Regions from separate parts of the Pandoraea thiooxydans genome, predicted to be linked through region 3. Evidence: predicted binding sites of a transcription regulator. Region 3 holds the regulator's gene; each other region holds the start of a gene.
The links. Region 3 encodes HrcA, which represses chaperone genes, less so after heat shock. Its sites were predicted from a motif close to TTAGCACTCNNNNNNNNNGAGTGCTAA; they were not measured.

Region 1: a site for HrcA is predicted at 4,159-4,185, ahead of rpoH (RNA polymerase sigma factor RpoH). Genes of this name have one in related genera too.
Region 2: a site for HrcA is predicted at 5,061-5,087, ahead of groES (co-chaperone GroES). Genes of this name have one in related genera too.

The regions. Positions count from the first base shown of each region.
Region 1 covers NZ_CP014839.1:3,575,431-3,582,916, forward strand. Annotated here, with positions in the region: gene ftsY (signal recognition particle-docking protein FtsY) at 1-1,014, shown strand, start outside; gene maiA (maleylacetoacetate isomerase) at 1,046-1,693, opposite strand; gene PATSB16_RS16365 (fumarylacetoacetate hydrolase family protein) at 1,746-2,444, opposite strand; gene ybiB (DNA-binding protein YbiB) at 2,593-3,567, shown strand; gene PATSB16_RS16375 (nuclear transport factor 2 family protein) at 3,596-3,976, opposite strand; gene rpoH (RNA polymerase sigma factor RpoH) at 4,221-5,153, shown strand; gene PATSB16_RS16385 (IS110-like element ISPath1 family transposase) at 5,267-6,292, shown strand; gene cydP (cytochrome oxidase putative small subunit CydP) at 6,926-7,219, shown strand; gene PATSB16_RS16395 (cytochrome ubiquinol oxidase subunit I) at 7,209-7,486, shown strand, end outside.
Region 2 covers NZ_CP014839.1:323,455-330,940, reverse strand. Annotated here, with positions in the region: gene waaF (lipopolysaccharide heptosyltransferase II) at 1-261, shown strand, start outside; gene PATSB16_RS01525 (YybH family protein) at 267-725, shown strand; gene PATSB16_RS01520 (YheT family hydrolase) at 727-1,734, shown strand; gene PATSB16_RS01515 (DUF2946 family protein) at 1,727-2,341, shown strand; gene moaC (cyclic pyranopterin monophosphate synthase MoaC) at 2,408-2,884, shown strand; gene groL (chaperonin GroEL) at 3,000-4,649, opposite strand; gene groES (co-chaperone GroES) at 4,695-4,985, opposite strand; gene PATSB16_RS01495 (hypothetical protein) at 5,134-5,328, shown strand; gene PATSB16_RS01490 (HlyD family efflux transporter periplasmic adaptor subunit) at 5,325-7,436, opposite strand; gene PATSB16_RS01485 (efflux RND transporter periplasmic adaptor subunit) at 7,476-7,486, opposite strand, start outside.
Region 3 covers NZ_CP014839.1:127,577-135,062, forward strand. Annotated here, with positions in the region: gene glnE (bifunctional [glutamate--ammonia ligase]-adenylyl-L-tyrosine phosphorylase/[glutamate--ammonia-ligase] adenylyltransferase) at 1-849, shown strand, start outside; gene recN (DNA repair protein RecN) at 905-2,560, opposite strand; gene PATSB16_RS00610 (NAD kinase) at 2,649-3,551, opposite strand; gene hrcA (heat-inducible transcriptional repressor HrcA) at 3,681-4,706, shown strand; gene PATSB16_RS00620 (DUF6600 domain-containing protein) at 4,833-6,794, shown strand; gene hemH (ferrochelatase) at 6,872-7,486, shown strand, end outside.

The sequences.
Region 1 (7,486 bases), 1.0 Mb from region 3:
GTTGTCGAGCCCCTTCCCAGCGAACCCGTAACAGTTCCCGAACCCGAACCGAGCGAGGAGGCCGCTGCAAGCGAAGGTGAAATCATCGCTGCGCCGCCGCCGGAGCCGGCGGCCAAGCGCTCGTGGATCGGCCGCCTGAAGTCCGGTCTGGCCAAGACCAGCGCCGGACTGACCGGCGTTTTCGTCGGCGTCAAGGTCGACGAATCGCTGTTCGAGGAATTGGAAGACGCCCTGCTGATGAGCGACGCCGGCGTCGAGGCAACCCAGTATTTGCTCAAAGCGTTGCGCCAAAAGGTCAAGACCGACCGGCTAACCGAAGGCGAGCAGGTCCGGCTGGCACTGCGCGATTTGCTGGTTGAACTCCTCAAGCCGCTCGAGCGCACGATGGTGCTGGGCCGCGAGCAACCGCTGGTGATCATGATCGCGGGGGTCAACGGCGCGGGCAAGACTACCAGCATCGGCAAATTGGCCAAGCATTTCCAGGCGTACGGGCAATCGGTGCTGCTGGCCGCCGGCGATACGTTTCGAGCCGCAGCCCGTGAGCAATTGGCGATCTGGGGAGAGCGCAACGGCGTGACGGTCGTGTCCCAGGAGAGCGGCGATCCCGCGGCGGTGGTATTCGATGCGGTCAACGCCGCGCGCGCGCGCAAGATCGACATCGTGATGGCCGATACCGCTGGCCGCCTGCCGACCCAGTTGCACCTGATGGAAGAACTGAAGAAGATCAAGCGCGTTCTGGCCAAAACCGGGCACAATGCGCCGCACGAGATCCTCCTGGTGATCGACGGCAACACAGGGCAAAACGCCCTCAGCCAGGTCAAGGCATTCGATGACGCCCTGCAACTGACCGGCCTGATCGTGACCAAACTCGACGGAACCGCCAAGGGCGGCATTCTGGCGGCCATTGCGAGGCAGCGCCCGGTCCCCGTCTACTTCATTGGCGTAGGGGAAAAGGTCGAGGACCTGCAACCCTTTTCGGCCGAGGAATTCGCCGACGCCGTGCTGGGCATTTGAACGACGCCGGCGTCAGCCAACCCGCACCGGGCTATTCTGCGTCGGGCTGAGCGCCCGGCGCCGCCTTGGCAAACGCATCGAGCGTCATGCAATGAGCGTGAATCCGGCGAATGGTCGGATAGGGGCTCAAGTCGACATCGAAACGCTGCGCATTGAATATCTGAGGAATCAGACAGCAGTCGGCCATCGTCGGGGTATCTCCGAAGCAGAAATCCCCGGCCGGCGGCGAGGCGTTCAACCGCTTCTCGAGCGACGCGAAGCCGAGCTCGATCCAGTGGCGATACCAGCCGTTTTTCGCTTCCTCCGGCACTTTCAACTCATGCTTGAGATATTTCAGCACGCGCAGGTTGTTGAGTGGGTGAATCTCGCAGGCCACGTCCAGCGCCAAGGCTCGCACTTGCGCGCGATCGAGCGCAGCTTTGGGTAACAACGCGGGAGTCGGGTGTATTTCGTCCAGATACTCGATGATTGCCAGCGATTGATGCAGCGCCTGGCCACCGTCGAGCAGTACCGGCACCAGCGCATCCGGATTGAGCGCCCGGAATTCCGGCAGGAGTTGTTGGCCCCCATCGCGCACCAAATGCACCGGCACGCTTTCATAGGGCAACCCCTTGAGATTGAGTGCAATTCGCACCCGAAACGAGGCGGAACTGCGGAAGTAGGTGTACAGCGTAAGCATGGTGCTCCTTGGAAATACCGGTCCGTGGAATGTCGTTCTCGCCGCTTGGGACTCAAACGACCTCGACGTGCAACTCACCAAGACCCTCGACACCCCCGACCATCAGGTCTCCCGGCACAATCGCGCCGACGCCCTCGGGCGTGCCGGTGAAGATCAGATCGCCAGGCTGCAATTCGAAAAAATTGGAAAGGGAAGCGACCGTCTCGGGAATCGACCAGATCATGGCGGCAATGTCGCCGCGCTGCCGTTGTTCGCCATTGACGCTCAGCCAGATAGCGCCGCGCACGGGGTGGCCGACGTCGATGGCGCGATGCAACGGCCCCATCGGTGCGCCATGATCGAATCCTTTGCCGGTGTCCCAGGGCCTGCCGGTTTTCTTCGCCTCATTCTGCAGATCGCGACGCGTCATGTCCAATCCCAGCGCGTAGCCGTAAATGTGCTCGTTGGCCTGTTCGACCTCGATGTGCTTGCCCCCCTTGCCGATCGCGGCAACGAGCTCGAACTCGAAATGGCAATTTTTGGTTTGCGGCGGGTAGGCAAACAGCCCAACCGTACCCGGCTCGACATTGACAACCGCATCGGCGGGCTTGCAGAAGAAAAATGGCGGTTCGCGATCGGGATCGGACCCCATTTCACGCGCATGGTCCGCATAATTGCGGCCGACGCAGTAAATGCGATGCACAGGAAATTGCTGATCGATGCCCACCACCGGCACCGCGACAGGCGCCGGGGGTTCGAACACATAACGCATTGCGGTCTCCTCGAGGGGGGATGCACCCAAACCGACATAGTACTTGAAGCGTTCTGACTTTTGCTGGCCACCTCGATGAGGCGACTGCTTTATATTACGGCTAATAGGCGGCGCGATCGGCTGCCGCCCCTCATTCGCGCTCGACACGATGACTGCCCCCTTTGCCTGCTCCGATTTGCTCAAGACCATCGCGCGCGGTGGCGCCGGCGCTCGCGCGCTCCCTCGCGACGACGCCCAAAGGCTGTTCGCCGCGATTCTCAACGGGCAAGTTGGCGACATCGAACTCGGCGCTGTCCTGGTCGCCTATCGCATCAAGGGTGAGACGCCGGACGAGCTGGCCGGCATGCTCGCAGCGGCGCAGGCTTGCATCGCGCAGCTGGTGTGTCCGGGCGAACGCCTGCCGGTCGTTTTACCCAGTTATAACGGGGCGCGCAAACAGCCAAATCTGACCCCATTATTGGCGTTACTGCTGGCTCGCGAAGGGGTGCCGGTCCTGGTACACGGGGTGAGCGGCAACTCTTCCTCGCGGGTGACCAGCGCCGCCATTTTTGCCGCCCTGGGTCACGCTCCCGCGCTCTCGGTCGATTCGGCCCAGGACGCTCTGGCGCGCGGATATCCGGCGTTTATGCCAATCGAAGCGCTGTCTGCCCCGCTTGCCCATCTGCTGGAGATGCGTGCGGTGATTGGCGTTCGCAATTCCGGACACACGCTGGTCAAGTTACTGCAGCCGTTTCGGCAGCCAGCGCTCAGGTTGGTCAATTTTACCCACCCGGAGTATCGGGACACCCTGACGACACTGTTCACCGATCCGGTGTTCGCCGGACCGGCCGGAGTGCTGCTGGCGCGCGGCACCGAGGGCGAGCCGGTCGCCGACGCCCGCCGTCAGGCGGCGATGGATTGGCTGCGGGGGGGACGAAAAAGCTGCCTGGTAGCGGCCGATGCCGGTCCGCTGGAGCAGGTTCCGGCGCTGCCGGCAAGCGACGCGAACAGCACCGCGGCCTGGATTCGGGAGGTTTTGAGCGGCAAAACCCCCGTGCCGGCACCGATCGCGCGACAAGTCGACGCGATCCTGCAGATCTGCCGGCAACACCCGTCACCCGCGGCCGGTGTGCCGGCTGCCTGAGCTCACGGCCCGGCTTTCGGCGGTTGCGTCACTCCGATGCCATACGGGTCGCCTGCCATGAAATCAGCTGCCACTGGTTTTTCTGCAGCACGTGAACGGCGATATAGGTCATCAACGACGACAATGGCCCGGTGGCACTCTCCAATTCGATACGGAGCTTGCCCGTGACAAGCACTGTGTCGCCGAATTCGCGCAATTCCTGGGTTTGGATCTCGATATCGTGGTAGCGGCGTCGGCCCGCTGACAGCGCACCGAGGAATTGCTCCTTGGTTTCGCGCTTGCCGTTCGAATGCACATAAAGGAGATCATCGTAGAGCATCGCATCGAGCTGCTCCACGTCGCCCTCGATCATTGCCGCATAGCGGGCTGATTCCAGGGCGCGAACCGTGTCGATATTCTTGACAGGCATGCATGCCTCCCACGCATCATGAGTCGGAAGGATAAACTCAGGTAAATCTCAGCAGCGATATTTTCTGGAATTTATACCATGACGGCCGAGTTTGAGATGAATCAAGAAAATTCTCAGAGAAAATCCCTACATTTAATTAGAGAGTTCGCTTGAAACTTGCTGACACGAGGGCCCTCTAACGCTTAGCACTCTTCAATCGAGAGTGCTAAAATGCCTCGTAACCGATGAACAGGAGCAACCCCGCTTGAGCGACGCCATGACGACCCAGTCCCATTCTCCGCTTGCCGTTAAGGCGCAGGAGGCGCGCGCCCTGACGCTTTCCCCATCCGCGATGCTACCCGCCAGCGTGGGTAATATTGACGCCTACATCCAGGCCGTCAATCGGATTCCCCTGCTGACGGCCGACGAGGAGCGCCAACTCGCCACCGAATACCGCGACCATGAAAATCTCGATGCTGCCCGCCGGCTCGTGCTGTCGCATCTGCGCCTGGTTGTGTCGGTCGCCCGCAACTACCTGGGGTATGGCCTGCCGCACGCGGACTTGATTCAGGAAGGGAATATCGGCCTCATGAAGGCAGTCAAGCGCTTCGACCCCGCCCAGGGTGTGCGATTGGTCTCGTACGCCATCCACTGGATCAAGGCCGAGATCCATGAATATATCCTGCGCAATTGGCGCATGGTCAAGGTCGCCACCACTAAGGCGCAGCGCAAGCTGTTTTTCAATCTGCGCAGCCATAAACAAGGGGTGCAGGCGTTCACACCGGAAGAAATCGAAACGGTCGCCAAGGAATTGAACGTCAAGCGCGAGGAAGTTGCCGAAATGGAAACCCGCCTGTCGGGCGGCGACATCGCGCTCGAGGGCAAGGTCGAAGACGGCGAAGAAGCATTTGCGCCGATCGCCTACTTGGCCGACACCCACAATGAGCCCACCGCTGTGTTGGCGGCGCGCCAACATGACCGGCTGCAAAGCGACGGTCTCGGCAGCGCGCTGGATAAACTCGATGCACGCAGCCGCCGCATCATCGAGGCACGCTGGCTCAACGTTCGCGACGATGGCTCGGGTGGATCGACGTTGCACGATCTGGCCGACGAATTCGGTGTCTCTGCGGAACGAATTCGGCAAATCGAAGTGACAGCCATGAAAAAAATGAAAACGGCCCTGCAGGCATACGTCTAAGCCGTCAATTGAAGTAACGTCGCAAACGCCCCTTCCACGGGGCGTAATGAGATGGTCACCCCCACCCTACACGCGGGTTACGCTGTAGGGTGTTTTTCTTTCTGGAGGCCATCATGCAGAATGTTACGCTGGTTGGAATCGATCTAGGCAAGCACTCGTTTCACCTTCATGGTCAGGACCGGCACGGCAAGGCCGTGTTTCGCAAGAAGGTGAGCCGCAAGCAACTGGTCGAGTTTTTCGCTACGTTTCACGCCTGCACGCTGGTCATGGAGGCCTGTGCCGGGGCCCATCACATGGCCCGCCAACTGGCCGGGTTCGGACACCAGGTCAAGCTTATCTCCCCCCAGTTCGTGCGGCCCTTCGTCAAGAGCAACAAGAACGACTTCGTGGACGCCGAGGCGATCTGCGAGGCGGCGTCGCGCCCGTCCATGCGGTTCGTCACGCCCAAGACGGAGTCGCAGCAAACCTTGTCGGCCCTGCACCGGGTCCGTGAGTCACTGGTGCGCGATCGCACCAAAACTATCAACCAGATACACGGCTTCCTACTGGAGTTCGGCATCAGCCTGCCGGTTGGCAACGCTGTCATCACGCGTCTGCCGGCTGTGCTCGCCGAACATCGGTTACCGCCGCGCCTGATCGCGATCCTCGAACGCCTGCACGCTCACTTCAAGTACCTCAGTGAGCAGATTGGCGAAATCGACAAGGAGATGGCCCGCCAACTCGCCGATGACGAGCTCGGCTGCCGCCTGCTGTCGATCCCAGGCGTCGGCCCTATTACAGCCAGTGTGCTTGCCAGCGAGATGGGCGATGGTCAGCAGTACGGGTCCAGCCGCGATTTCGCTGCGTCGATTGGCTTGGTGCCGCGCCAGTACAGTACTGGCGGCAGGGCCAACCTGCTGGGGATCAGCAAGCGGGGTGACAAGAATCTCCGGCGCCTGCTAGTCCAGTGTGCCCGCTCCTACATGCAGCGACTCGATCGGCACAGCGGTCGGCTCGCCGACTGGGTCCGCGCCATGCTGAGGCGACGGCACTCGAACGTGGTGGCCTGCGCGTTGGCGAACAAGCTGGCGCGCACCGCGTGGGCGCTGGCGACTCGTCGCACCACCTTCGATGCGGGCGCGAGCGCCATGCCTGCCTAAGTACCCGATTGCACAACACGCTTTACCGAAGTCCACCCACCTGGTTTTGCGACCGCTGAAATTGGATGACGTGAACGGCACACCGGCCTGACGGACAACCTGACATAAAGAACGGCTCTCGAAGCCGCGGGCGTTTTAAGGACCGTCAGGCGCGACTCTCATCGTGGCGCGGGGAGTGATCCCCAAAACGACGCCGGATAGATTTACGCAAGCCAATCACAACGTCAAAAATCAGTGTTGCAAAAATGGGGGTGACCATAGATTTTTCATTGGCTCGCGAACATCATGCTGCACTACGGGCAGCCGCGACATATTGCCCCACATCGAGGCATCTCTAAAATAAAAAGATAGAATACCTACCGATCTGTTCGATCGAGTTTCGACGTTACCGAGTATCCGCTCTGCGTGAAGCTGTCGCGCACAGTGCGCGCCAAGCCCAGCCAGCGCCTCTCCCGCGAACAGACACCAAAAGCCTCAATACGGCAGCGGCATCTTTGTCGCTCGCCTTTCGTTGTGCCCCCCAAATATTAGGACCTGTCTTATGACGGCAGCTTCATCATATTTTTTATTCAGGCACGATCAAATAACAATTTTGTACTCCAATACGATAGCCGACCACAAGAATGATTGGTCATGGGAAGGCAACGCGTGAAGTCAGAATCCCCACACTCCTTTGCCAGCGACCCACGCGCCTTTCGTCTGTGGATCGCAAATCCGGGGCAATTTCGGCATTGGCTTCGGCGGCACCCATTCGGCCGGGATATAGCAGTCGTTCTGCTGGCCAAGGTAGCTTTGCTGGCGGCCATCAAGTTCGCTTTTTTCAATCGCCCCGTCGCGGAACATATGCGCCTGCCGCCGAACGAAGTCGCGCGTGCTCTGCTTTCCCCACAAATCGCTCAACAAGAAGGTGCTCGCCATGCCCAGTAGCGAAATCGTCGATCTCTCTCGCCTGCAGTTCGCCATTACGGCGCTTTATCACTTTCTGTTTGTCCCCCTGACCTTGGGGCTGTCCTGGCTGCTCGTCATCATGGAGTCGGTTTATGTGATGACCGGCAAGCAGATATACAAGGACATGACCCAGTTCTGGGGCAAGCTGTTCGGCATCAATTTCGCCATGGGCGTCACGACAGGATTGACGCTGGAGTTTCAGTTCGGCACGAACTGGGCGTACTACTCTCACTATGTCGGCGATAT
Region 2 (7,486 bases), 200 kb from region 3:
GCGAACGCCGTGGTCAGCAACGACTCCGGGCTGATGCACGTGACGGCCGCCCTGCGGCGGCCGCAAATCGCGCTGTTCGGTTCGTCCGATCCGCGGCACACGCCTCCGCTGTCGAGTGCCGCGCACGTGCTTTGGCTCCACCTGGATTGCAGTCCGTGTTTTGCACGCGAATGCCCACTCGGGCACCTGCGCTGCCTGAACGAGCTGACACCGGAGCACGCATTCGCCAACCTACGCAATTTGCTCCTGACGCAACGGTAACCGCCATGCCTCGCTTCGTTCGCCTCTTCGACGCCGCCGCTGACACCATCACCGCCTTCTACGATGCACTGCGTCGCGGGCAGACCGATCAGGCGATGCTGCTCTGGGCCAACGAGGATTTCGTCAGCTATATCCGCCCCGACGGCATGCGCCTGGCGGGCCTCGAGCAGATCCGCCAGGGGTTGGCCGAGCAACTCGCGCAAAGCGTCATTCTGATCGAGCCGGTGGAGACCGCCGAGTACGATACCGTCGGCACGGTGGTTCACACCGCCACCGAAGCGTTGCGAAGCGGCACTGGCGGGAGCGCGCCGGCTGCGCCCGCACGCCTGATTCACACCACCTATGTATTGGTGCACGACGGCGGCGATTGGCGCTTCGCCCACATCCATTCGAGCCCGCTGCCGCAGCCGGCTATCGAGCAATTCGGCTCGCTGATGCGCTCACGCCCCGACGGGTTGCACTGAGATGTCCGGCGTGCCGCCGAAGCATCTCACGGCCCGAATCGATTATCGCGCCCCAGGCTGGCTGCCTGAGGCCCACAGCCAGACGATCTACCCCGCCCTGTTTGGCCGCACGCCGACGCCCGCCTACCGGCGCGAAGAATGGTGCACGCCGGACGGCGACTTCATCGACGTCGACTGGCTTGCAACAAACGGAACGACCACCGCGCAAACACCGTTGGTGGTTCTGTTTCATGGGCTCGAGGGTGGGTCCGACAGCCACTACGCACGGGCTCTCATGGCTGCCCTGAACGCACGCGGCTGGCGCGGTGTGGTACCGCACTTTCGTGGCTGCGGTGGGCGCTTGAACCAGGCGCCACGCTTTTACCACTCGGGCGACAGCGCCGAAGCGGACTGGATTCTGCGGCGACTGCGCAGCCAGCATGCCGGCCCGATTTTCGCGGCCGGCGTCTCGCTCGGCGGCAACGTGCTGTTGTGCTGGCTGGGGCGCCAGGGTACCGACGCAAGTGCCATCGTCGATGCCGCCTGCGCGATCTCCGCACCGCTCGACCTGAATGCCGGCGGCGCCGCGCTCGGGCGAGGGTTCAATCGCATTTACACGCGCAATTTCCTGGCCACGCTCAAGAAAAAATCGCTCGCCAAACTGCTTCAGTATCCGGGCCTGTTCGATCGCGACGCCATGCTGGCCGCACCCGACCTGGCTGCCTTCGACAACGTCGTTACCGCGCCGCTGCACGGTTTTCGCGATACCCTCGACTACTGGACACGGGCTTCCAGCAAACCCCTGTTGCCGGCCATCACCTTGCCGACATTGGTGCTCAATGCCCGTAACGATCCGTTCCTGCCGGCTGCGCATTTGCCGGGTCCGGCCGAAGTCGGTGCGCATGTCGAATTGCTGCAACCAGCCCAGGGCGGACATGTCGGGTTCATGACGTCGCCCTTTCCAGGGCGCCTGTCGTGGCTGCCCGACACCGTGCTGGGCTACTTTGGAAAGTTCATTCGCCATGGATGAGATCGTCACGCAAGCGCTGGCCAAATGGCCCAACGTCCCCCACTGCTTCGGCTGGCTGGCACTCGACCGGCGCGGCATCTGGCGCATGCGCGACGAGGCCGCACAGCGTGCCGGCAGTCTGGGCGAGCCAATCCGGCATGCCGCCTTGAACGGCTTCATCAATCGCAACTATGGCTGCGATGATTCAGGTCAGTGGTATTTCCAGAATGGTCCGCAGCGCGTCTACGTTGAATTGGCTTATACGCCGTTCGTCTTGCGGCTCGATTGGCGCGACAAGGCGCCCGCGCTGACCGATCAGACGGACTCGCCGTTCGAGCCCGTCGCGTGCCTGCTCGACGACGAAGGCAATGTGCTGTTCGAGAGCGCGGCCACGGCCGGCGCACCGGCACGCATAGGCGTGCTGCACGATCACGATCTGGGGTTGCTGAGCGAGCACGATGCCCTGCCGGACGAGCTGCCCGAGCCGCCGCATGAGGCGCGGCTGCACTGGGGCACCGGCCGGATGCTGCCGCTACGGACCATCACGCGTGCCAGTATGCCTGCGCGCTACGGCTATGAACCACACCCTGCCGCAAAGCCGCGCAAGGACACCGACACGACGCGATGAGTTGCGCGCCAACGCGCGCTGCTATGATGTTCGCCATCCGAGTCGTCTCTGTACATTTTCAGTCACATGGCAAATCTCACACACTTCGACGCCACCGGTCAGGCCCATATGGTCGACGTTGGCAATAAAGATGTCACGCACCGCGTCGCGATCGCGCGCGGTACGATCGTCATGCAGCCGCAGACGCTGCAACTGATCCGCAGCGGATCCGCTAAAAAGGGCGACGTTCTTGGCGTGGCGCGCATCGCGGCGATTCAGGGCGCCAAACGCACCGCCGACCTGATCCCCCTGTGCCATCCGCTGGCGCTCACGCGCGTGGCGGTGGAGTTTCTGCTCGACGAGGCCGCCAGCGCCGTACACTGCCGCGCTCAGGTCGAAACGCTGGGCCGCACCGGGGTGGAGATGGAAGCACTGACCGCCGTGCAGGTTGGGTTGCTCACCATCTATGACATGTGCAAGGCGGTCGACCGCGGGATGACGATGACCGACGTACGCGTGCTGGAGAAGCACGGAGGCAAGTCGGGAGATTGGGTGGCGGCGTAGGAATCGCTGCAACGCCCCTCGGCTGCAGCACACGAAAAAAAAGCTCGCGTTCGCACGCGAGCTTTTTTCATGACCGGAGCGCCTGTTGCCAAACGCCCCCGACACGTGCCGGATATTACATATCCATGCCCATGCCGCCCATGCCGCCCATGCCACCGGGCATGCCAGCCGGCATACCGGCGTCTTCCTTCGGCAGTTCTGCGACGGCGCAATCGGTCGTCAGCAGCAAACCGGCCACGGAAGCGGCGTTTTGCAGCGCGGTACGGGTGACCTTGGTCGGGTCAACCACACCCATTTCCACCAGATCGCCGTACTCGCCGGTCGAGGCGTTGTAACCGAAGTTACCCTTGCCCTCGATCACGCGGGCCACTACCACGCTGGCTTCTTCGCCGCCGTTGGATACGATTTGACGCAGCGGTTCTTCCATCGCACGCAGCACGATCTTCACGCCGGCGTCCTGGTCGGCATTGTCACCCTTGACGGCCGCGATCGCGGTGCGAGCGCGCAACAGAGCCACGCCGCCGCCGGGAACAATACCTTCTTCCACGGCTGCGCGGGTCGCGTGCAATGCATCTTCCACACGCGCTTTCTTTTCCTTCATCTCGACTTCGGTAGCGGCGCCAACCTTGATCACTGCCACACCGCCAGCCAGCTTGGCAACGCGCTCTTGCAGCTTTTCACGGTCGTAGTCGCTGGTCGCTTCTTCGATCTGCACGCGCACTTGCTTGACACGCGCCTCGATGCTCTTGGCATCGCCAGCACCGTCGATGATGATGGTGTTTTCCTTGCCGATTTCGATGCGCTTGGCTTGGCCGAGGTCTTGCAGCGTCGCTTTTTCGAGGGTCAGGCCCACTTCTTCGGCGATCACCGAACCACCGGTCAGGATAGCGATGTCTTCCAGCATGGCTTTGCGACGATCGCCGAAGCCCGGAGCCTTGACGGCGCAGGTCTTCAGGATGCCGCGAATGTTGTTGACCACCAGCGTCGCCAGGGCTTCGCCTTCGACGTCTTCAGCGATGATCAGCAGCGGACGGCCGGCCTTGGCCACTTGTTCCAGGATCGGCAGCAGATCGCGGATGTTCGAAATCTTCTTGTCGAACAGCAGCACGAACGGGCTTTCCAGAACGGCGACTTGCTTGTCCGGGTTGTTGATGAAATACGGCGACAGGTAGCCGCGGTCGAATTGCATGCCTTCGACGACATCCAGTTCGTCAGCCAGCGACTTGCCGTCTTCGACGGTGATCACGCCTTCCTTGCCGACCTTGTCCATCGCTTCGGCAATGCGCTCACCGATCGACGAATCGCTGTTGGCCGAGATCGAGCCGACTTGCGCGATTTCCTTGCTGGTCGTGCAGGGCTTGCTGGCCTTGTGCAGTTCTTCGACTGCCGCGGCGACGGCCTTGTCGATGCCGCGCTTCAGATCCATCGGGTTCATGCCCGAAGCCACATACTTCATGCCTTCGCGAACGATCGACTGTGCCAGCACGGTTGCCGTGGTGGTGCCGTCGCCGGCATTGTCGCTGGTCTTGGAAGCAACTTCCTTGACCATTTGCGCGCCCATGTTCTGCAGCTTGTCTTTCAGTTCGATTTCCTTGGCGACCGACACACCGTCCTTGGTCACCGTCGGGCCGCCGAAGCTGCGCTCCAGCACGACATTGCGACCCTTCGGGCCGAGCGTCACTTTCACTGCGTTCGCGAGGATATTGACGCCCTCGACCATCTTGGCGCGAGCGGCATCACCAAATACGACTTCTTTTGCTGCCATAACATTAACTCCTTGAATTCTTTGCGAAATAGGTCAAGTAGACGCTTACTTGTTCACCACGGCCATCAGGTCTTCTTCGCGCATCACCAGCAATTCCTGGCCGTCGATCTTGACGCTTTGGCCAGCATACTTGCCGAACAACACACGATCGCCGACCTTAACGTCCAGCGCAATCAAATTGCCCTTGTCATCTTTCTTGCCCGGACCGACGGCCAGAATCTCGCCCTGATCGGGCTTTTCGGCGGCTGCATCAGGAATAACGATACCGGAAGCGGTTTTCGTTTCATTGTCCAGGCGCTTGACGATGACGCGGTCATGCAAGGGACGAAGGTTCATACAAACTCCTCTTCTCTAGTGAAATTGCCAAACCGGAATATGCAAGACGATGCATATTCATTGAATTCAGGATTGTTAGCACTCTGCGCCAACGAGTGCTAATTATAGGGACGGGGTTTTGCAATTTCAAGGCAAGAAGTGGGGGAAAATGCAAATTCTTTTGTCGCAAGTAACGCTTGGCGATGCCATTGCCCGCGTTACGGTGAATCTTGCACAAGCTCAACCGGCCATTGCTCGCGCGACGACGGCAACCGCTATCGCCGTTCCCTATCGGCCAGCTCTCGCCCCGGGCGCACTCGATGATCGGCTGATCCGCGACGCTTTGACGCTCGCAGCTGCCTAAGCGCCACCCTCGCGCCGAAAAACGGACGCGAGGTACTTCAACCCACGCCACGCAAAGCTTTGTCGTGCACCGCCAATCGTAGCGGTCCCGTCGATTTCACGGGGCCAGGCTTCGTGCGCGGGACATTCTCCGATTCGTACGCGGTAGATCGCCGTGAGCGGCACGAGTCGATGCGTACCCGGTTCTTGCCGCACGGGTAGCGGCCCGCCATAGACACTCGCGAGCGACAGGACATCGAGCGTCGCCGCGTTCACGCGATCGACAGCCTTCACCCGGCAGTGCACCACACCGAGTTCGGGTACCGCTGCGACGAAATCCACCCGATCGCCCGCCGCGACGCGCGCCGCGTCGCCCTCGCCGACGAACGCTTCCCCCTTCACGCCAATCGGCCCGACAACGTCGAATACGTGTTCGCCGCGCGGCAGCCATGTCCCCGGCGCAAGCGCGTCATCGGTCTGCACGATGCCGTCAAACGGAGCGCGCAGCGTCAATTGGGCAACTTGCGCGGTGAGCCCCGTTACGGCCTGGCGCGCTGCGTCCCATCGGCGACGCAACGCCGCCCCTTGTTCGAGCAACCGCTCATCGAACGGCTGTTGCGCGACCTCCCAGCCCAACAGGGTCTCATCGGCCTGCGCCGCTTGCAGCCGATGCGTGAGATCGGGCGAGGCCAGGACCGCGAGGACGTCCCCCGCGCGCACACGCTGCCCGTCATGCGCGATCGGCGCCTGCGCCGTCACATAGCCGGCCTCCGGCGTGTAGAGTCCTTGCGCACGCAACGGCCCAAGCACCGCGGGGGCGCTGACGCCGCCGTGCCAAGGCAGCACGAAAAAGCCTATCAGCAACGCGCCGATGATCGCGGTGCGCCGCGTTTCGCGACGCCAGTGCAACTGCGCGCGGCGATGCCAGCACGCAGCGATTTCGCGGACCACGGGCCGCGCGATGAACCAGCCGAACTCGACGAAAAACAGCATCAAACCCAGCGCCTTGAAGAACGTGTGATACACAATCAAAGCGATCGAAAAAAAGACGACCAGCCGGTACAGCCACGTGGCGAAAGAAAAGGCGATCAGAAAGCGTCGGCGTTTGACCGCGCACGGCTCGGGCTGCGGATCGCCGAAGCCGAATAGCCGTTCTGCGAGCCACCACCGGCCAAATGCGAAGGCCCGGTCGTGCAGGTTCGGCATATCGAGCCAGTCCGACAGCAGGAAGTAGCCGTCGAAGCGCATGAACGGGCTCGCGTTGATCGTCAGCGTGCCGATCCATGTGGTCGTTGCGAGCAGAAACGCGCCGGCGCGCAGCGGGCCATCGGGCAGCACGCTCCAGGCAAGCGTCGCCACGGCAGCCAGCGCAAGCTCCGTCAGCATGCCGGCCGCGCCGATGCGCAGGCGCTGCGCGCGCCCCGGGACCTTCCAGGCTTCGGTCGTATCGGTATAGAGCACCGGCACCATCACGAGCAGCGCGACGCCCATCGTCGGCACCCGGCAGCCGTAGCGATGCGCCGTGAATGCGTGACCGAATTCATGCAATATCTTGGCGCAGGCGATGGCCGCGCCGATCGCAATCAGCCCGCGCAGGTCGGCGTATCCATGGAACGTGTGGATAAACTCATCCCAGCGCTGCGACACGAGCACGAGGCCAGTCAGCGCCATCAGCGCGATCACCATCCAGAACGCCGGCCGATAAGCGATTTCCGCATACCGCGCGAAGCGCCGCAAGAACGGCATCGGACGCCAAAGCGGGACACGAATCATCAAGTAGTGCTTGAGCAACCACATTGCACGCGAGAGCTTGTGCGCGGCCGCCGCATTCTCGAGCAGCCCGGTATCGGCTGGGCTCGCCGCAACGAGCAAATGCTGATAGTGCAGCATCCGCAAGAGCGCTTCGAAGTCATCCCTCGTCAGTCGCAGCGTCGTCTGCGCATTGACCGAAGCCACGATCGCCTCGGGGTCGTCGAGCGACCAGCGCGAGAGCATTTCGAACGCGGGCCAGCCGATCTGGAAGAAGCGATTGCCCGCCGGATCGTGGAGCATCCAAGTCGGCGCGCCATCGGGCGTCGCCGCGCCCGGGGTCAGGCTCAGTTCCTGGCGAAGAGAAGGAAGGTGTGACATCGATGCGCCGCGTCAGTATGAAGGAAGCCGCGGCACGGCCTACCAGCCGA
Region 3 (7,486 bases):
CTGGTCGAGGTCACGCTGGAGACGATTTGGGGCCATCTGGCATCACGCCATCGGGAGGTGCCGCGCTTTGCGGTGGTCGCCTACGGCAAGCTGGGTGGCAAGGAGCTGGGGTATTCGTCCGACCTCGATTTGATTTTTCTTTACCAGGACGATGACGACCGCGCGCCGGATGCCTACGCGCTATTGGCGCGCCGTTTCGTGACGTGGCTGACCACGCATACCGCCGCCGGCATGATGTACGACGTCGATTTGCGCTTGCGGCCCAACGGTTTGTCCGGCTTGCTGGTGACCAGTCTGGAGAGCTTTCGCCAGTATCAGTTCCGCCAGGGGGCGGCCAATACCGCCTGGGTATGGGAGCATCAGGCGCTGAGCCGCGCTCGCTTCTGTGCCGGGGATGCCGACATCGGCGCTGCGTTCGAGCAGATTCGTGCCGACGTGTTGCGCGTGCCTCGCGAGGCCGGCCCGCTTGCCGACGAGATCATTGCCATGCGCCAGAAGGTCCTCGACGGGCATCCGAATCCGACCGCGCTGTTCGATCTGAAGCATGACGTGGGCGGCATGGTCGACATCGAGTTCACGGTCCAGTATCTGGTGTTGCGCCACGCCGCGGCGCACGCCGAGTTCCTGCGCAACGCCGGCAATATCGCGCTGCTGCGCGAGGCCGGCCGCCTGGGGCTGATCGATGTCGAGCAGGCCGAACGGGTCGGCACCGCATACCGGACCTACCGCGCCATGCAGCACAAGTTGCGGCTCGACGGGATGGAAACCGCGCGGGTCGATCCGGACCAGGTGACGCAGGAGCGCGAGGCCGTCACGGCTTTGTGGACGGCGGTATTCGGCCGACGTTGAGGCTGTTTCTGTTCGGGCGCAGCGACGCTGGTCGGGGGCTGGTCAGGCCGCTGCCCTAGAGCGCCAGCATCTCACGCGCGTGCTTGCGGGTGGTGGCGGTGATCTCGACACCGCCGAGCATGCGAGCGATCTCCTCGACTCGTTCCTGACGGCCCAGCGCGACGATTTCGCTGAGCGTGGCGGCGCCCTCGCTGCGCTTGGCTACCCGCAGATGCTGGTGACCGAGCGCGGCGACTTGCGGCAGATGGGTAACGCACAGTACCTGGCGACCCTGGCCGAGTTGCCGCAACAGGCGGCCGACGACTTCGGCGACCGCGCCGCCGATACCGGAGTCGACTTCGTCGAAAATCAATGTGGGCGTCAGGCTGGCGCTGCTGGCGATGACCGACAGGGCCAGGCTGATGCGGGCCAGCTCGCCGCCCGAGGCGACCTTGGCGAGCGGGCGCAGCGGCACGCCGGGGTGCCCGGCAACGAGAAATTCGATGCTCTCCATGCCGTAGGCCTGCCCCTCGGCGACCGGCGCGAGCGCGATTTCGAAGCGTCCGCCCGGCATCGACAACTCCTGCATCGCGGCCGACACCTCCTTGCCGAGCTTGGCGGCGGCGCGGGTGCGACCCTCGGAGAGTTGCCTGGCCAGCGTGGCGTATTGCTCGTGCGCGGCGGCGGCGGCGGCCTCCAGCCCGGCTAAATCCTGCGCCGCGGTCAACTCGGTCAGTTCCTGGCGGCGCGACTCGAGTTCGGCCGGCAATTGTTCGGGGGCTATGCGATATTTGCGAGCCGCGCCGTGCAGCGCATCCAGGCGCTGTTCGACGCTGGCCAGCCGTTGCGGATCCAGCTCGATTTTCTGTGCATAGTGATTGAGCGAATGCACCGCTTCGCGCAGCTGGATTTCTGCCGGCTCCAGCGCCGCCAGCGTGTCGCGCAACTCGGGATCGACCTCGGCCAGATGGCGCAGTTGTTGGATGATCGAGCCCAGCGCCGGCACCAGCGCGCCGTCGTCGGCCTCGCTCAGTACGTGCAGCGCGCCGCGTGCACCCTCGATCAGGCTGGCCGCGTGCGTCAGGCGGCGGTGTTCGCCATTGATCTCCTCCCACTCGCCGGCTTGTGGCGCAAGCTTGTCGAGTTCATTGACCTGCCATTCCAGCCGTTCGCGTTCGCGCTGCAATTCGCGCTCGCGGCCTTGTGCTTCCTGGCAGCGCTGAACCAACTGCTTCCATTGCCGATGGGCGCTGGCGACCTGGCTCGCCAGCTCGGTCAGGTCCGCGTGGTTGTCCAGCAGCCGCCGCTGAGCGTCGGGGCGCAGCAATTGCTGGTGCGCGTGCTGGCCATGGATGTCGACCAGCATGTCACCGGCCTCGCGCAACTGCGCCAGTGTGGCGGGAGTCCCGTTGATGAACGCACGCGAGCGTCCGGATGCGTCGATCACCCGGCGCAGCAGCACGCCACCGGTCTCATCGTGCGGCAGCGCATGCTGGTCGAGCCAGTCGGTGAGCGTCGGGTGGGCGGTGAATTCAGCCGTAATGTCGGCGCGCGTCTGGCCGGCGCGCACGACACTGGCGTCGCCTCGCTCACCCAAGGCCAGCGCCAGGGCGTCGATCAGAATGGACTTGCCGGCGCCGGTTTCGCCGGAAAAGACAGTAAAGCCCGCCGAGAACTCCAGCTCCAGATGGGCCACTATCACAAAATCGCGAATCGAAAGGCTGCGTAGCATGGTGGTTTGACGCCGAGGAGATTAGCCCGGAGTGTAGCCGGAAAACCATGGCCATAGCATGGCACCGGGAGTGTGGCGCACGGCCCTCTCAGGCGGTATCGTCTTCGGAAATATGCTCGTTCCAATGCAACTTGCGCCGCAATGTCGCGTAGTAGTTGTAGCCCGCCGGGTGCAGGAAGGTGACCGAGTGCTCCGAGCGCTTGACCGCGATGCGGTCCTGCAGGTGCAGCGCATTGAACGATTGCATATCGAAGTTGGCGCTGACTTCGTGGCCCGCGACGATACTGATGACGATCTCGCACTGATCGGGCAGCACGATGGGTCGATTCGACAGCGCGTGGGGAGCGATCGGCACCAGCACGATGCCGGCCAGCGCCGGGTGAAGAATCGGCCCGGAAGCCGACAGCGCATAGGCGGTGGAGCCGGTGGGGGTGGCGACGATCAGGCCGTCCGAGCGTTGCTTGTACATCAGACGCCCGTCGACGTCCACACGCAATTCGACCATGCCGGAGAAGCCGCTGCGGTTGACCACCACGTCGTTGAAGGCGAGAGCCCGGTAGATCGTTGCGCCGGCGCGCTCGATGCGGGCGTCGAGCAGCGTTCGGCGCTCCCGTTCGAAGGCCCCCTCGAGAATGGCGGGCACGACCTGCAGCATGTCGCCCAGCGGGATATCGGTCATGAAGCCGACCCGACCGTGGTTGACACCGATCAAGGGGATGTCGAAGGCGGCCAATTGCCGGCCGATGCCGAGCATCGTGCCATCGCCGCCGAGCACCACGGCGACGTCGGCCTGCTGACCGATCTGCTCCGGGGCCAGCGCCGCGTAGGGAGCGGCATCGGCGCCGAGCGTGCGCGCGGTGTCCTGCTCGAATACCACCCGAAAGCCGCGTTGGCTGATGCAGCTCGCCAATGCCAGCAAAGGGCCGGCGATGTTGTCGGCATTGTATTTGCCGATCAGCGCGACCGTTTTGAAAGGGCTCCCGTTTTTCATGCCGCCATTACACCATAAGTCCGTGGCGGGAGCTACCGCGCCCGGCTGCGCCGCGCGGCTCGCGCCGCAGGGCCTGCGCCGGGGTGAAAGCGCACCGGCCGGGCGGGATTCGCGCTACAATTTTTACCTATGCTAGACCAACGTGCACAAACTCTCCTCAAAACCCTGATCGAGCGGTACATCATCGATGGCCAACCGGTCGGCTCGCGGACATTGTCGCGTTATTCCGGGCTCGAGCTGAGTCCGGCCACCATCCGCAACGTGATGTCGGATCTGGAGGAGCTCGGCTTTGTCTCGAGCCCCCATACGTCGGCCGGGCGTGTCCCGACGCCACGCGCCTACCGCCTGTTCGTCGATACGATGCTGGCGGTGCATCCGCTCGAGGCGGCGGTGCAGCAAGTCGTCTCGCAGGTACAGAATCGCCTGCAGCCGGCCTCCCCCCAGCAACTGGTGGCGAGCGCGGCACAGGTGCTGTCGAATCTGTCGCAGTTCGCCGGTGTGATTCTCACGCCCCGCCGTAGCCAGGTGTTCAAGCATATCGAGTTCCTGCGGCTTTCCGAGAAGCGGATCCTGCTGATCATCGTTACCCCAGACGGCGACGTGCAAAACCGCATCATCCTGACCGCCAGCGACTACTCGCCCGCCCAACTGGTGGAGGCCGGCAATTACATCAATACGCATTTCGGCGGGCTGAGCTTCGACGAGGTGCGACGCCGCCTGCGCACCGAGCTCGAAGCGTTGCGCGGCGACATGACCACCCTGATGCAAACCGCGATGGAGGCAAGCACCGACGTGATGGCCGAGGGCGCTGAAAATGTACTGATCTCCGGCGAACGGAATCTGCTGGGCGTCGAAGACCTGTCGTCCAATATGGACCGGCTGCGCCAGTTGTTCGATGTGTTCGAGCAAAAGACCGGTCTGCTGCAATTGCTCGATGTGTCGAGCCGCGCGCAAGGGGTGCAGATCTTCATCGGCGGTGAATCGCATCTGGTTCCAATCGAACAGATGAGCGTGGTGACAGCCCCGTATGAGGTCGACGGCAAGGTGGTCGGTACGCTGGGCGTGATCGGGCCGACCCGCATGGCATACGAGCGGGTCATTCCGATCGTCGATATCACCGCCAAGCTGCTGTCGAATGCGCTGAGCCAACACTGAGCCAGCCGAGGCCGGCTCCACCGGTAACGCTTGGTTACAAAGTGCGGCAAGCCTCTTGCCGGGCCGTGCGTTAACTTGAGGGTGATCAACCCGTCGTGCCCGGTGCGGCACGGTTTGGAGACTCTCATGAAGATGCGGTTAGCTGTTTCGGCGGTGCTCACGTGTTTGCTGAGCTGCCTGTCGTGGGCGGCGCAAGCCCAGGGGGATCCACCGGCGAGCATCGCTCGCCTGAACGTCGTCAGTGGCCCGGTAAGCGTGGCGCCGGCCGGTGCCGACCAATGGATCGACGCCAATCCCAATCGTCCGCTGACCACTGGCGACGACATCTGGGCGGATCGTGGGGCGCGCGCCGAATTGCAGATCGATTCGACGCTCGTGCGCCTGGACGGCCAGACCAACCTCAGTCTGCTCGACGTCGGCGATCGAAATGTGCAACTGAAAGTAACGCAGGGCGCAGTCAACGTGCGTCTGCTCGAATACGATCCCAATCAGCCGGTTGAAGTCGACACGCCGAATCTTGCCTTCGTGCCGCGCAGGGCGGGGGAATACCGACTCGATGTCGAGCCCGACGGCACCACCGAGGTTACCGTGTGGCGCGGCGAGGGCTCGGTCTATGGCGACCATGCGGCCATTTCGATTGGCGGGGCGCGGCAACGGTTTCGCTTTGCCGGCACCAATCTGCAACTGCTGGCCGGGGGGGCTGCGCCCGGCTATGACGATTTCGACCAATGGGCCGCCGGGCGCGATCGGCTGGTGGATAACTCGCCGTCGGCCCGCTATGTGTCGCGTGACATGGTCGGCTATGAGTCACTCGACGCATACGGTGTCTGGCAGACCGATCCGGAATACGGCGCGGTTTGGGTGCCGACCGTCACGTCGCCGGGCTGGGCGCCGTACCACGACGGCCACTGGGTCTGGATCGCCCCCTGGGGCTGGACCTGGGTGGACGACGAACCCTGGGGATTTGCCCCGTTCCATTACGGCCGTTGGGCCTATGTGCATGCGCGCTGGTGCTGGGTACCGGGCTCGGTGCGCGTACATCCGGTTTATGCACCGGCCCTGGTCGCCTGGGTCGGCGGCGACCACGACGACCACTGGAGCGTGACGCTGGCCACCGGCGTGGCCGGGATCGGCTGGTTCCCGTTGGGCCCGGCCGACGCCTACCGCCCGTCCTATCGAGTCAGCAACACCTACATCGAGCGCGTGAACCGTACGGTGATCGTCAACAAAACGATCAACCGCAATACCTACATCACTAACAATGTGTCCCGCACGGTCTATGTCAATGAGCACGTGCATAACGCGATAACCACGGTGCCGGCGGCAGCCTTCGTGCAAGGCCGGCCGGTCGTCTCGAGCGCGGTCGCGATGGCGCCCGGGTCGGCGGCGCGCGTGCGGGTCGGCACCAGCCCGGAAGTCACGCCGGTGGCGCGCAGCGTCATGGGCGACGCGCGCCAGGCGCGGCACGCACCGCCGCACGACGTAGTGGCGCGTCAAGTGCTGGCGTTGCGCACGCCGCCGGCTCCGCATCCGGCATTCGTCTCGCGCAGCGGGGCAGCGGTCAAGCCGCAGGCCGAAGGTCGCCAGATGGTCCTGAATTCCGCCACTGCCGGACGGCCTCGGCAGGTGCGTGAAGGCGTCAAGGTACTGAGCAGCGTGCCGCAGCCGCGGCCCATCGACGCCACTCGCAGGCCCGCGCCGGATACCCGCTCGCCGGCCGGGCAGGGGTCTCGGGGGACGGCTCAGGGTCGGGTGCGGCCCGAGCCGCAGCGCGGCACGGGGGCGCCCGCGTTCGCGCCGCGCACGACCGCTCCGGCACAGCATGCGCCGTATCCCTCGCCGGCGCAGCCCCCACGGCCGCAGCATCGACCGTCGCAGACCGAGCGCAGTGGGCCGCAGCGGCCCGCCTTGGCGCCGCGTGCTCCGCGGCCGCAGCCACATGACCAGCAACTGCGCGCTCCGCAGCCTCACGTTCAGCAACCGCGTCCCGCGCCGGCGCCGCACCGGGACGCCGTGCGCCCCGCGCAAGGGCATGGCGGGCCGCAACGGCAACGCGATGACAAGCATGACGAAAGACACGGCAACTGAGCACGCCGGCGGCCTGTCGTGCGGGCCGCCGGTATCCCCGGTGCGTATAAATTGCAATTTGCGGTAAAGTGAGGCTCATGCATTTCGACCAAGAACCCGTACATCATCATGGCCAGCCCGGCAAGACCGCAGTGCTGCTTATCAATTTGGGCACGCCCGATGCGCCCCGGCCGGGGGCTGTCAGGCGCTATCTGAAGGAATTTCTGTCCGACCCGCGTGTGGTGGAAATTCCCGCGGCGCTTTGGCAGCCATTGTTGAGGTTGGTGATTTTGCCGCTGCGCGGCCGCCAGTCGGCACACAAATATGCGTCGATCTGGGCGCATAACGGCTCGCCGCTCAAGGTCAATACCGAGCAACAGGCCGCTGCGGTGCAAAAACTGCTGCAGGCCAACGATTACGATGTAATCGTCGATTATGCGATGCGCTACGGCAATCCGGGCATTGCGGAAAAAATCCGGCAACTGCGCCACGCCGGCGCCGAGCAAATCCTGCTGCTGCCGCTTTATCCGCAATACTCGAGCAGTACCACGGCAACGGCTTTCGATGCCGCCTTTCGTGCAGCCGGGCGTCTGCGCAACCAGCCGGCGCTGCGCACGGTCAAGCATTATCATGATCACCCAGCCTATATCGAGGCGCTGCGCCAACAGGTCGAGGGTTATTGGGTTCAGCATGGGCGTCCCGATTTCTCGGCC